2 regions of the Planctobacterium sp. AWM4_229 genome follow, and region 1 is predicted to be linked to the other one. Evidence: predicted binding sites of a transcription regulator. Region 1 holds the regulator's gene; the other holds the start of a gene.

Region 1 (6,098 bases):
GATGGTTACGGCTTAAAAGCGCTAATGGCCGCGGATATAGAAGTGGCTATTATCACAGGAAGAAAATCGAATATTGTTGCCCAACGTTTTACAGCACTTGGAGTGAAGCACATCATTCAAGGTGAAGAGCAAAAACAAACCGCTTTGCAAAATCTGCAACAACAATTAAGTATCCTCCCTGAAAATACTGCTAGTATTGGTGATGATCTTCCCGATACCGGCATGTTTGCCCTTTCCGCCCTTAAAGTGGCCCCAGCAGACGCCCACCCCTCAGTGATTGAGGTGAGTAATTATGTCACCCGAACAGCCGGTGGATTTGGTTGTGTGCGTGAACTTTGTGACCTGATCCTTTTAAGTCAGGACAAATTGAATGGCATTCAGGCAAGTAGTGTATGAGTAGAATTCATCTCAGCTTAGGGCTTTTATTTTTGGTGCTCATCACCATCTATTTCAATATGGTAGCCACGACTGATGCGCCGGAAGTGATTGATGAACGACCTGAAGCATGGGATCCCAACTATCAGGCCCGGAACATGAAAAGCACGCTCTACAACGAGTCGGGAAGTATCAATCACGAAGTATTCGCGGCATCTATGGAACATTACGAAATTCTCGGGTTTACCTTGTTTGAAGAGCCAGAATATACGATATATACCGACGAAACCGACTCACCATGGCAAATCATTGCTAAGGAAGGCACACTATACAGTGATCAACGAATTGAACTTGAGCAAAATGTGGTAATCAAAAGTCTCAACGAACAGGACTTTGTGCAAACCATAGAAACCAGTTTCGTTGAAATCGATTTAGAAAAAAACACAGCGAGATCAGACAATCCGGTGATAATTACGGGTCAGGATTTTGTCATAAAAAGCAACGGGCTTAGCGTCAATCTGTTAACCCGAAAATTGGAACTAAAAGAACATGTTGAAACCATTTATCAGCAGACTGTTGTTAATTAGTGGCGCTTGCCTACTATTCTCAACAACAGCGCTGGCAGGTAAGGAAGATTTTAAGCTTCCCATTAAAGTAGACTCCAAATCACAATTTGTTGACGGAAAGCGCAAAACCTCAGTGTTTAAAGAAGATGTGCGAGTTCGTCAGGGATCACTTTCCATCGATGCTGACGAGGTGCGAGTGAGTGCCGAGGATGGCAAGGGAAAGGAGATCTTTATCGCAATCGGTAAACCTGCGGTATATTCTCAAACCATGGACGATGGCAGTAAAATTACTGCAAAAGCCGAAGAAATACGTTACGTGGTTGAGTCGCGAACGTTGGAATTGAACGGTTCAGCAGAACTGCACCAAGACACCAGTATGGTGAGAGGCGAAAAAATCAGTTTTAATCTTGAAAAAGAACAGCTCATTGCCGGCGGTGATGAGTCAGATGGCCGGGTAACAACGGTGTTTCAAACTGACGATAAAAATTAAATACGCATAAACCGCAAAAGGAAACACTGATAGTGCCAACCTTATATGCTAACAATTTGGCAAAATCTTATAAAAGCCGACAGGTAGTGCGGGATGTAAGCATCCAGGTGAATACCGGACAAATAGTGGGCTTATTGGGTCCTAATGGCGCTGGAAAAACCACGACATTTTATATGATCGTAGGTCTGGTCACCTTAGATAAAGGTGAAGTATTCATAGACCAACACGAACTGACTTTACAGCCGATGCATGTCCGTGCCCGGCACGGTATTGGTTATTTGCCTCAAGAATCTTCGATTTTCAGAAAATTAAGCGTTTTCCAGAATCTCATGGCAATTTTGCAAATGCGCAAAGAACTGGATAACGAACAACGCGAAGAACTGGCAGACGAGCTGCTGGATGAATTTAACTTAAATCATATTCGCCATAACCTTGGCATGAGCCTGTCTGGTGGCGAGCGTCGCAGAGTGGAAATTGCCCGGGCACTAGCGGCCAACCCACAGTTTATTTTGCTGGACGAACCTTTCGCAGGCGTTGACCCTATCTCTGTTAATGATATAAAGAAGATTATTCACCATCTGCGAGACAGAGGAATTGGCGTTCTGATCACTGATCACAATGTGCGCGAAACCCTCGACGTATGTGAGCAAGCTTACATCGTCAGCCATGGGCAAGTTATCGCTGAGGGCGAACCGGAAACGGTTTTGGCCAATCAGCAAGTAAGAGATGTATACCTGGGTGAGCAATTCAGGCTATAGTTACTAAAACAATAACTCATAAGTGGATTGCGATAATTTCGCATTCTGGAGTCGGAAAAACCATTTTTAATGAAGCCGTCTTTACAACTAAAATTTAGTCAACAATTAACAATGACGCCGCAGTTGCAGCAAGCCATTCGCTTGTTGCAATTATCAACGCTGGATCTGCAACAGGAGATTCAAGACGCATTGGACGCCAACCCACTTCTGGAAGTGGATGAATCTACAGATGGCAACAGTGACGAGGCTTTAGAATTACTCAAAGAGCCAAAATCCAGTTCAGATCTAAACGGCGCAGACAGCGATAAAGAATTCAATGGCTCTGACGGTATTGATTCTAGCGACGCATTCGAAAAAAATGATTTGCCCGATGAGCTCCCCATCGACAGTACCTGGGACGAGTATTACAGCGCGTCTTCTGCACCAGCCCCTGCTGCCAGTGTTGGTTCCGATGATGAACAGGTTTACCAGGGAGAAACCAGCGAATCCATACAAGATCACTTGCTTTGGCAACTGCATCTGACACCTTTCAGTGAAACCGACCAAGCCATTGCATTGGCCATCATCGACTCCATTGATGAGAGCGGCTATCTCACCGTATCGGTTGAGGATATTCTGGAAAGTCTCAATGATGAAGAAATTGAGCTGGACGAAGTAGAATGTGTCAGAAAACGCATTCAGCACTTTGACCCTATGGGTTCTGGCTCCATCTCGCCGCAAGAGTGCTTGTTGGTGCAATTGGGGCAATTTCCCGCTGATACCCCTTGGTTGAAAGAGGCCAAATCACTGCTTTGCGATTATTCTGATTTGTTAATGGCCAAAGATTTTCGTACCCTTATTCGAAAATCGAAACTGCGGGAAGAGCAGTTAAAAGAAGTATTAAAACTGCTGCAAACCCTCAATCCTCATCCTGGTAGTACCCTCAATACCAAAGAGCCGGATTACGTTATTCCAGATGTTTCTGTCACTAAAAAATCCGGACGCTGGGTAGTGGAACTCAATCCCGAATCAGTACCTAAGTTGAATATCAATCAACAATACGCTGCGATGAGTAAAAACAGCCGCAGCAGTGCGGACGGTCAATTCATTCGCTCCCACATGCAAGAAGCCAAATGGTTTATCAAGAGCATAGAAAGTCGTAACGATACTTTGCTGAAAGTGGCCAATTGTATCGTGCAGCAACAACATGGCTTTTTTGAGCATGGACCGGAAATGATGAAGCCAATGGTACTAAACGATGTGGCAGAAATGGTAGACATGCACGAGTCCACGATTTCACGGGTAACCACTCAAAAATACATGCACACGCCAAGAGGTATTTTCGAACTCAAATATTTCTTTTCCAGTCATGTGGCAACGGAAAATGGTGGTGAGTGTTCTTCTACGGCAATTAGAGCACTTATCAAAAAGCTTGTGGCGGCAGAAAATCAGGCTAAACCACTAAGTGATAGCAAGATTGCGCAATTGCTTGCCGATCAGGGCATTATGGTAGCCCGGCGAACCATTGCGAAATACCGGGAATCGCTCTCGATTCCTCCATCTAACCAACGTAAGAGTCTAATATAGACTTCCCTACAAGAAGGACGACCAATTATGCAAATAAACTTATCAGGTCATCACGTCGAAATCACCGATTCTCTTCGCGATTATGTCGATACAAAATTTACCAAGCTTGAGCGACATTTTGATCACATAAACAATGTGTATGTCATCTTAAACGTTGAAAAACTCAACCAAAAAGCGGAAGCAACCCTGCATCTTGATGGAGGTGAAGTATTTGCCACGTCGGAGCATAAAGACATGTATGCTGCGATTGACTCACTGATTGACAAGCTAGACAGGCAAGTCATAAAACACAAAGAAAAACTCAAGAGTCATTAAGAGGCCTAAACAAGGATGGAAATCAAAGACATCCTCTCATTGGACTGCACGCGTTGTGCAGTCCCTGTTACCAGCAAAAAACGCGCACTCCAAATCATCAGCAACATTGCCAGCGAAAAACTAGATGCACTTAACGAAGAAGATGTGCTTGCCAGTTTATTATGCCGAGAAAAAATGGGCAGCACAGGTATTGGACAAGGTATCGCTATCCCGCACGGCCGAGTAGATGGTCTGAGTTCCCCTCTGGCTATTGTTATTACCTGCTCTCCTGGTATAGAATTTGACTCAATCGACAATCAGCTTGTCGACATTTTTTTTGCGATTCTTGTGCCTACTGAGCAAACCGACGGCCACCTTCAAACCTTGGCTCGTATCGCTCAAAAACTCAGTGATAAAGAGGTTATCAAGGTTATTCGCAATTGCCATTCAGACAACGCACTTTATGAAGCACTGGTATGAAACTAATTGTGATCAGCGGACGATCCGGATCCGGAAAGTCTGTGGTATTAAGGGCTTTGGAGGATTTGGGTTACTACTGTGTAGATAATCTTCCCGTCAGCATGCTGCCCACGCTAACTCATGCTGTAGTGAGTGAATACGATCAAATTGCCGTCAGTATTGATGTGCGTAACTTACCTAAAGATCCCGATTTATTGGCTGAAAACCTGGATTTTCTGCCCAATAAAACCGATTTAACTATCATTTATCTCGACGCCAGTGACGACATGCTGATCAAGCGCTACAGCGAAACTCGCCGTCTGCACCCACTTTCAAAAAACAAGATCTCCCTTGCAGATGCGATTGTTAAAGAGCGCGAACTGTTAACCCCAATATATGAACGTGCAGATTTGCACATCGACACTGATAAATTATCCATTCACCAGTTAGCAGAGCTTGTTAGAGAACGTATATTAGGAAAAAAATCCTCGCGACTGGTATTAGTTTTTGAATCCTTTGGTTTTAAAAATGGCGTCCCAAAAGACGCAGATTATGTTTTTGATGTGAGATTTTTACCCAATCCTCATTGGATACCTGAATTAAAACCCTACACGGGTCAAGATACCCCGGTGGCTCAGTACCTTACTTCACAACCCATTGTGAATAAGGTGATCGGGCAGATCCAAAACTTGATTGAAACCTGGTTGCCACATCTGGAACGCAATAACCGTAGCTATGTAACCGTTGCTATCGGTTGCACCGGTGGTCAGCATCGTTCCGTATTTCTGGCTGAAACACTATCTCGTTATTTTTCGGTAGCCCACCCTGACGTACAAACCCGACACAGAGAACTGGACACTTGAACCGTATCGAAAAAGAGCTGACTATCATTAATAAGCTGGGGCTACACGCACGAGCAGCCACTGAACTGGTAAAGCTTGCTACCTCATTTTCGGCCGAGATATTGGTGCAAAAAGACGGCAAAAGTGTATCTGCCAATAGTGTTCTGGGGCTGATGATGCTGGAGGGGTCTCAAAATAAGCAAGTCAAAGTAGTGTGCGAAGGTGAAGACGCTGAAGCGGCAATGGAAGCCATTGAGGCACTATTTTCAGCCCGATTTAATGAAGATGAATAACGATTTTGGCAGTACCTGAAAAATCTGACTGGTTAAATTCGAATATTATTTAATGCTGATATCTAATACGGTCTTATTACGTTAAACTATATTAATAAAAACAAATACCTGCCCTAATTAACAGGTAGTTCGAAGAATGCGCAGAGGAGTGTCGATAAGTGCCGCCAGCGACGCAATTATACTTCTTCTTTTCTGATTTGGTGAGTAACAACCCGCCTCAGGGTACCGCCAGTTCTGTGTATTCCTTCAAATCCTTCATCTCTAAATTGACTACGCAATATGGGTTTGCTCTCACACAGCCCCCCTTTTCCTCCAGGAGGAAAATATGAAAGAGCAGAGCAAAATAGAACAAGAGTACGTCACAACCCAGCTTGATGCCATTAACGAAGCGCTGAGCAATGGTCTATTTGTTCATGTGCGCAAAATGCTGCATAGCATTCCCCCGGCCGATGTTG
Region 2 (6,098 bases), on a different contig from region 1:
ATTTTTTTGACGCTGTTAAGTTTTTACCAAAATTGCCTTTAAGCATAGCCAAATTGGAAGAAAGTGAACATGAAAAATTTCGCCAACCTCAAGAAAACCTTAAAACTTTCCTTAATTGGTTGGTTTATAACAACCAATATAGCGGCTGCGCAAGAAAAAGATTTAATGCGTAATCTTGTGGAAGAGACCGCAGAGATATTTGTTTATCAAAATGCCGAAGTAGACAACATCAATGATGTACAAATTTCCGTCAGGAGTATTGATGAACGCATCAACATCCCTGCCTGTCCTGTGGATTTGCAAGCCAGCAGTAGTTCGCAATCTTTGCGTCAATCTAACGTAACAGTAAGAGTGAGCTGCCCGAGCAATGGTTGGTTCCATTATTTGAGTGTCAGCGTAACAGAAATGCAAGAAGTCGTTGTACTGGCAGATACGGTCTCCCCGGGTACCTTATTAACCGCCAATAACGTTACTTTAGAAAAAGTAGACAAAAGACGTATAAGAGGCGGCACTTTTGCCGATATAAAAGATGTTGTGGGTGCGCGTTTAAAGCGCCGTTCACGAGATGGCACTACCGTATCTCCGAATATGCTATGCTTTGTTTGTAAAGGCGACGCCATAGTGATAACTGCGAAGCTCAGCGGACTTGAAATAAAAACCAGTGGTGTAGCACTGCAAGATGGCAATATTGGTGATACGATCTCGGTTCAAAATAGACGCTCTAAAAAGCAGCTAGAAGCAGAAGTGGCGAATGTTAACGAGGTTCGAGTCCAGATATAAAATGGAACGAGGTGCGCTGCAACTCGGAGAGGCGCATTAGAAGATTGCCAATGTCGCTGTTAACCTAACAAATATTGGCAAATCATTGATTTTATAAAGACTTTTTTATGGTCTTAATTTAAACTGCGAAAATACAGTTAGCCAGTATAAAAAAAAAGCGCATTTATTGGTTTTTTATTAAAGATTGAAAGGCGTCAGCCGATAAGCTAACTGAGGGTTTAAAAGTATTGGAATTTAATCATGGCTATTAACAATGTAAATGGCACAGGTCAGAAGCCACAGTTGGAGAGTCAACGACTCAATCAACAACAGGCTCAGCAAGGCCAAAGTGCGAATACAGCACAGCAAGCTCAAACCGCTGCTGCTGCCCCTCGCCAGGATTCCGTTTCGCTGACCCAGTCAGCACAACAACTGGCGAACGTGCAGAAAAAAGCAAGCGACGCTCCGGTGAATCAAGATAAAGTTGATAAACTAAAAGCGGCGATTCAGAACGGCTCTTACAAGATTGATGCTGAGCAACTGGCATCCAAAATCTCGAAAGCTGAAACTGAACTGTTTGGCTTATCCAAAGGTTAATTGATGTCAGATTTGACTGCAGCTCTAGAACAACAACTAACGCTACTTCAGGCGTTAGAAGCTAACCTCCAAAAAGAACTGGAGTTGGTGGTTGCTCGCGATGCTGAAAGTCTGCTGACATTGATTGACGAAAAATCGGCATTACTGGAGCAGTTAGCACAAAACGATGTGTCTCTGCAAAAATTAAAAACGCCTGAGAGCGAGCTTTCCGAAGAACAATTCGAATTGGCTCAGCAAGGCAAAGAACTATTGCATAAGTGTCAGCATCAGACTGAAGTAAACGCTGCGGCAGTAGAAAAGAACCAAATAAGACTTCAGCGATTACGCAACGTAATGCTGGCAGCACGAAACAAAGAATCACTTACTTACACCAACAAAGGTAAAACACAGGGCGGCATGTTGGGCTCTGGTGTCAAAGCCTGACGTTTTATTAAAGCTCCCCTAACCGTTGAGCTAAGCACACAATATACCTTACCTATAAACCCCTTTAGCATAAACTCGTTTTACTTTGCACCTCGATAGTACTTGCTCAAAAACGACAAAACCTCTCAAAAGAGAGGTTTTCATGTTGAGTGGAGCGGGAAAACTCAATATATCAATAATAGGTGATTTCTTTTATTTTTCTTGGACGTGCCGTGGAAAGGTAAATATCATACACTTTTTGAAAATCGAGACTCAATTCCGTTGCGTAAACATCCTCACCTACCGGATAGGTTTTAACCACTTCAGCACCTCTGATTACGCCTTCAACCGATGCCTTTAAATCATTGTCCTTGAGCACCAGGTTAGCCAAAGACTGCTGGGTGTCAATTCGCTGCCCATACACTTGCTCGGCCAGTTCTTTGTAAGCATCCAGTTTGGATGCCTTTATGGCCATCAACATTTTGGCTGAGTCTGTTTTGCCCATTTGTGCGCTAACAGGTGCATAACCTACCGCAGTCAGTACAGGATGTTGCTCCGGTTGGACATACTCCCACTCTACTTGCTTATCACTGTAATACATCGCTTCCAGCGATTTACAGCCGGATAGCCCAAGTGTCACTAATCCAACGACAAGTAATTTGTCCATTTTGGAATTGAATTTTGTCTTCATAACCCACCCATCAGTTTGCCTGAATTTTGCATACAATCCGCTTGATAAAAGGATATCTTTATCAGCGCTATATTATTGACGCAATTGATACATCAATAATGTTTAATGCTTTCTAAGCAAGTTGTTTGCCATTTATTCTGATAAATAACAATGATTGATTGAGGTGGTACGTAATGTGCTTGTACCAAAGCAGCTAAAAAAACTGACGCCTTATTGACGGTAATTCACCAATTGCAGCAGATATAAGTGACAAAATATCGCGTCATGGCAAAAGATGTAAATTGAGGTTCTTATGTTCAGACAGATTTTTACTTTGTTGGCACTACTCAGTGTAGCGAGTCTGCCTACGCATGCAGCCTGGTTTGAAGCCAGTGGTCAAGCAGTAATACACAACAACAACAAAGAATTGGCCAGACAACAAGCAACTCATGAAGCGATACGACAAGCCCTTTTGTTTGCAGGTGCTTCGGTGCGCAGTGTTCAGGAAATGACCGACGGGTTGTTACGAGATGAACGGCTTGAAATAAGAGCCTCAGGCGAGGTAGCCAGTGTGGAGTTAATATCCGAGCATTACTACGATGATTTTGTAGAAGTCGCCATAAGAGCGGATATCTTTCCCCAAAGGGATCAGTGCAGTGCGTCTGATTACAAAAAAAATATTGTTACTAGTAAACTCCATGTCAGCGCCTACCGGCAAGCAGCCATAGGTGGTCTCAATGCCCTTGATGGCCCATTGGCTAACGCCATTAAAGAAAGTTTTGAAGTCTATTCCCAACGCGCCACGATCAGTAAAGTAGAGCCTTACACCTTCTTCCCTCAGCCTCAGGACCTTAAAACTCAATCAATGCTGTTAGCCGAACAAGCCAGCGCACAATATGTGTTGATCGGCGACATTGTGGAACTCAGTTTGGATGAAGAACCCCAGACCTACCTGGATGTGGCAAAATTCTGGGATGAGAAACATCCCGGTAGAAACCTGTCGATTCGCTTTATGTTATTAGACGGTACCAAAGGGGATATTCTTTTTGACAAGACTTATCATCGCTCGGCAATTTGGCAATTTGATAAACACCAGAAAGTACAAGCCACAAGCAAAGAGTTTTGGGGATCGCAATTCGGCAAAGCTACTGGCGAAATGCTGCGGGAGTTAACCTCTGAGATTGATGAGCTTATTGCTTGTATGCCTACTTATGGAAGAATAATTGGTATCCACAATAACAGCCTGTCGGTAAACATAGGTAGTAAGCAAGGTGTAAAAAAAGGTGACGAATTAGCGGTTTTTCAGATGCGTCATTTCTTCTCCCCCAATGGTTTATCTCAAACGCAATACAGTATTCATCCGTCAAGAGTTGTGGTGACTGAAGCCTTCTTTAATTCGGCACAATTAAGGGTGGTGGACGGGACTCCATTGGCGAATATTCAACCAAACGATTTTGTGGTGCGCCGCTAACGCTTTTATTGTAATTATGATTGCGTAATAATCTAAACAGTTAATGGTGATTAGTTCATAGCTAAATCAGCGTCCCCATAGTTTAACCGGATAAAACAAGAACCTCCTAAGTTTTAGATCTGCGTTCGAGTCGCGGTGGGGACGCCATTTTTTCTTTGGCTAAATACTTAATTCTTTTTTAATTAATTTGGCAAATTGCTTTTGGGTTTCAATATCTGCTCGTGCACGGCATAAATTCCACCAATTTTTAATCGTATCTAACTCTAATGCCAACATTGATTTTAAATGGCAGTTTTCTACCGCCACCACTTTTTCTCGACTTATGCCCAATTTTTCGGCGATCTGCTTTTGCGTAAAACTACTTTGCAAGCGAAGACTTCTCAAAATATCTGAACGCTCTACATGCAATATATCGGTACTTTTGTTGGCCATATTTACTACTTCCTTAATGCTGCCTTGAATTTGTCATTCTGGTTTTGGCGCTCAATGATAAGCTAGCGCTAATTGTATAGTTTAATTCATGTAAAGTATCGAATATTTACCTATTTAACAATCCCGAATGGTAATTATTTTAACCTGCATTTATTTCTATATAGTCTCTAAGATTTAAAACCATGATGATCTGTAGAAATGTCTTGAAGGTACAAGCTTCGTACATATATTTATATCTGCAGATATTTTTCAGGTTGTATCATGATTGGGAATGAAGATTTCGACGCATTTATGGCGGAAGTGGCTGATGTAAAAACGTTGAAAAATGATGACAAAGTTTTTTTGAAAAAGACAAATGGCAATGAACTGGCAAAGCAACTACGAAGAGAGGCAATCAAGAACGAACAGCGCAATAGCAAAAATTTCCTAACCCTCGCCGACATAGATCCCGTTGCAGTTGAGGATCCTATCCAGTTTAAGCAAGAAGGCGTTCAGGATCTGGTGTATAAGAATCTTCGCCTTGGAAAATACGCCATAGAAAGCTCCTTGAATATGCAACACTTATCATTAGAAGTTGCCCATAGAGAAGTGTTTGATTTCATAACACAAGCCCATGTTCGCGGATTGCGTTGCGTTTTAATGCGCCACGGACTCAGCAAAGATAAAAAACCCTTTTGCGGTTACCTGAAAAGCTACCTGAATGTATGGTTGCAGCAAATGCCAGAAGTTCTAGCATTTCACAGCAGTCAAATGCAACACGGCGGCATTAAAAGCACGTATGTATTGTTGAAAAAGAATAAACAACAAAAAGCAGAAAACAGAGAAAAACACAAACTCAAGTAAAAGCAATTGGTGATATCAGCCACTATCACTAAAAGTAATTTTGCTGTGAGCCTGGCTTTGATGGAGCCTTATTTTATTTTGTTTGAGCCACTTGTATTTGCTCAATAGTAGCAACAGTACCTGACGCATACTCTTTCGAGGAAACGGTGGTACTGATGACAGCGCTTACAATGAGAACCACGACTGTGACGAAAACACCTGCCAGGCCGAAGCCTTTACTGGAACGATTCATAACCCACTCTTATTATTTTTATTCTTGAGATTAAATGGTAATGGTGGCGCTAAGGTTCCTTTAGCTAGAATGCACATATACCTTGTTGTGCTCTGTAGGCACCAAGAGATGTCTACAATTTAACCAATCATATACAATATAAAACCAGCAAACAAGCCATCTTATTCACCAATTCGTCGATTTTTAGCCTAAATTTCAGGAAATTATGGTGTTTTAAGCCAAAATCCAACAAAGAGGGCGTTACGCCCTCCAATCTTAGCCCAAAGATTTCCTGGCATTCCTGAACATTCTCATCCAGGCCCCATCTTCTTGCCAATCATCAGGGTGCCATGAGTTTGCTACCGTTCTGAATACACGCTCCGGGTGTGGCATCATGATGGTGGCACGCCCATCTTGTGAAGTCAGGCCAGTAATCCCTTCAGGCGAGCCATTAGGGTTCATGGGGTAATGCTGCGTTACGCTGCCGGCATAGTCCACGTATCTCAGGCTAACATTCGGTTGTGCAGCCAGTAATGCAGTATCGTTAGCAAATACAGCGCGCCCTTCACCATGTGATACGGCAATTGGGATCACTGAGCCAGCCATACCCTCAAAAAAGATAGACGGACTCTGTTGTACTTCCACCATGGCCAGTCTGGCTTCAAAGCGTTCAGAATAGTTCTGTACGAAGTGCGGCCAATGCTCAGCACCTG

Evidence for each region. The regulator sigma-54, encoded in region 1, starts transcription at its own class of promoters, with help from an activator protein. The targets are predictions, from matches to a motif close to GTTGGCACGNNNNTNGNNT.
Region 2: the regulator sigma-54 is predicted to act here: its motif matches at 2,463-2,481, upstream of ACXAGP_RS18770 (flagella assembly protein FlgT).

What each region holds. Positions count from the first base shown of each region.
Region 1 covers NZ_JBSWWX010000010.1:108,743-114,840, reverse strand. The annotation lists gene kdsC (3-deoxy-manno-octulosonate-8-phosphatase KdsC) at 1-396, shown strand, start outside; gene lptC (LPS export ABC transporter periplasmic protein LptC) at 393-962, shown strand; gene lptA (lipopolysaccharide transport periplasmic protein LptA) at 925-1,431, shown strand; gene lptB (LPS export ABC transporter ATP-binding protein) at 1,464-2,189, shown strand; gene ACXAGP_RS19830 (RNA polymerase factor sigma-54) at 2,259-3,755, shown strand; gene hpf (ribosome hibernation promoting factor) at 3,783-4,070, shown strand; gene ptsN (PTS IIA-like nitrogen regulatory protein PtsN) at 4,086-4,529, shown strand; gene rapZ (RNase adapter RapZ) at 4,526-5,371, shown strand; gene ACXAGP_RS19810 (HPr family phosphocarrier protein) at 5,368-5,643, shown strand; gene mgtE (magnesium transporter) at 5,969-6,098, shown strand, end outside.
Region 2 covers NZ_JBSWWX010000009.1:14,374-20,471, forward strand. The annotation lists gene flgA (flagellar basal body P-ring formation chaperone FlgA) at 70-780, shown strand; gene flgM (flagellar biosynthesis anti-sigma factor FlgM) at 1,021-1,356, shown strand; gene flgN (flagellar export chaperone FlgN) at 1,360-1,779, shown strand; gene ACXAGP_RS18765 (LPP20 family lipoprotein) at 1,952-2,449, opposite strand; gene ACXAGP_RS18770 (flagella assembly protein FlgT) at 2,742-3,899, shown strand; gene ACXAGP_RS18775 (transcriptional regulator) at 4,059-4,331, opposite strand; gene smrA (DNA endonuclease SmrA) at 4,593-5,174, shown strand; gene ACXAGP_RS18785 (hypothetical protein) at 5,248-5,406, opposite strand; gene purL (phosphoribosylformylglycinamidine synthase) at 5,662-6,098, opposite strand, start outside.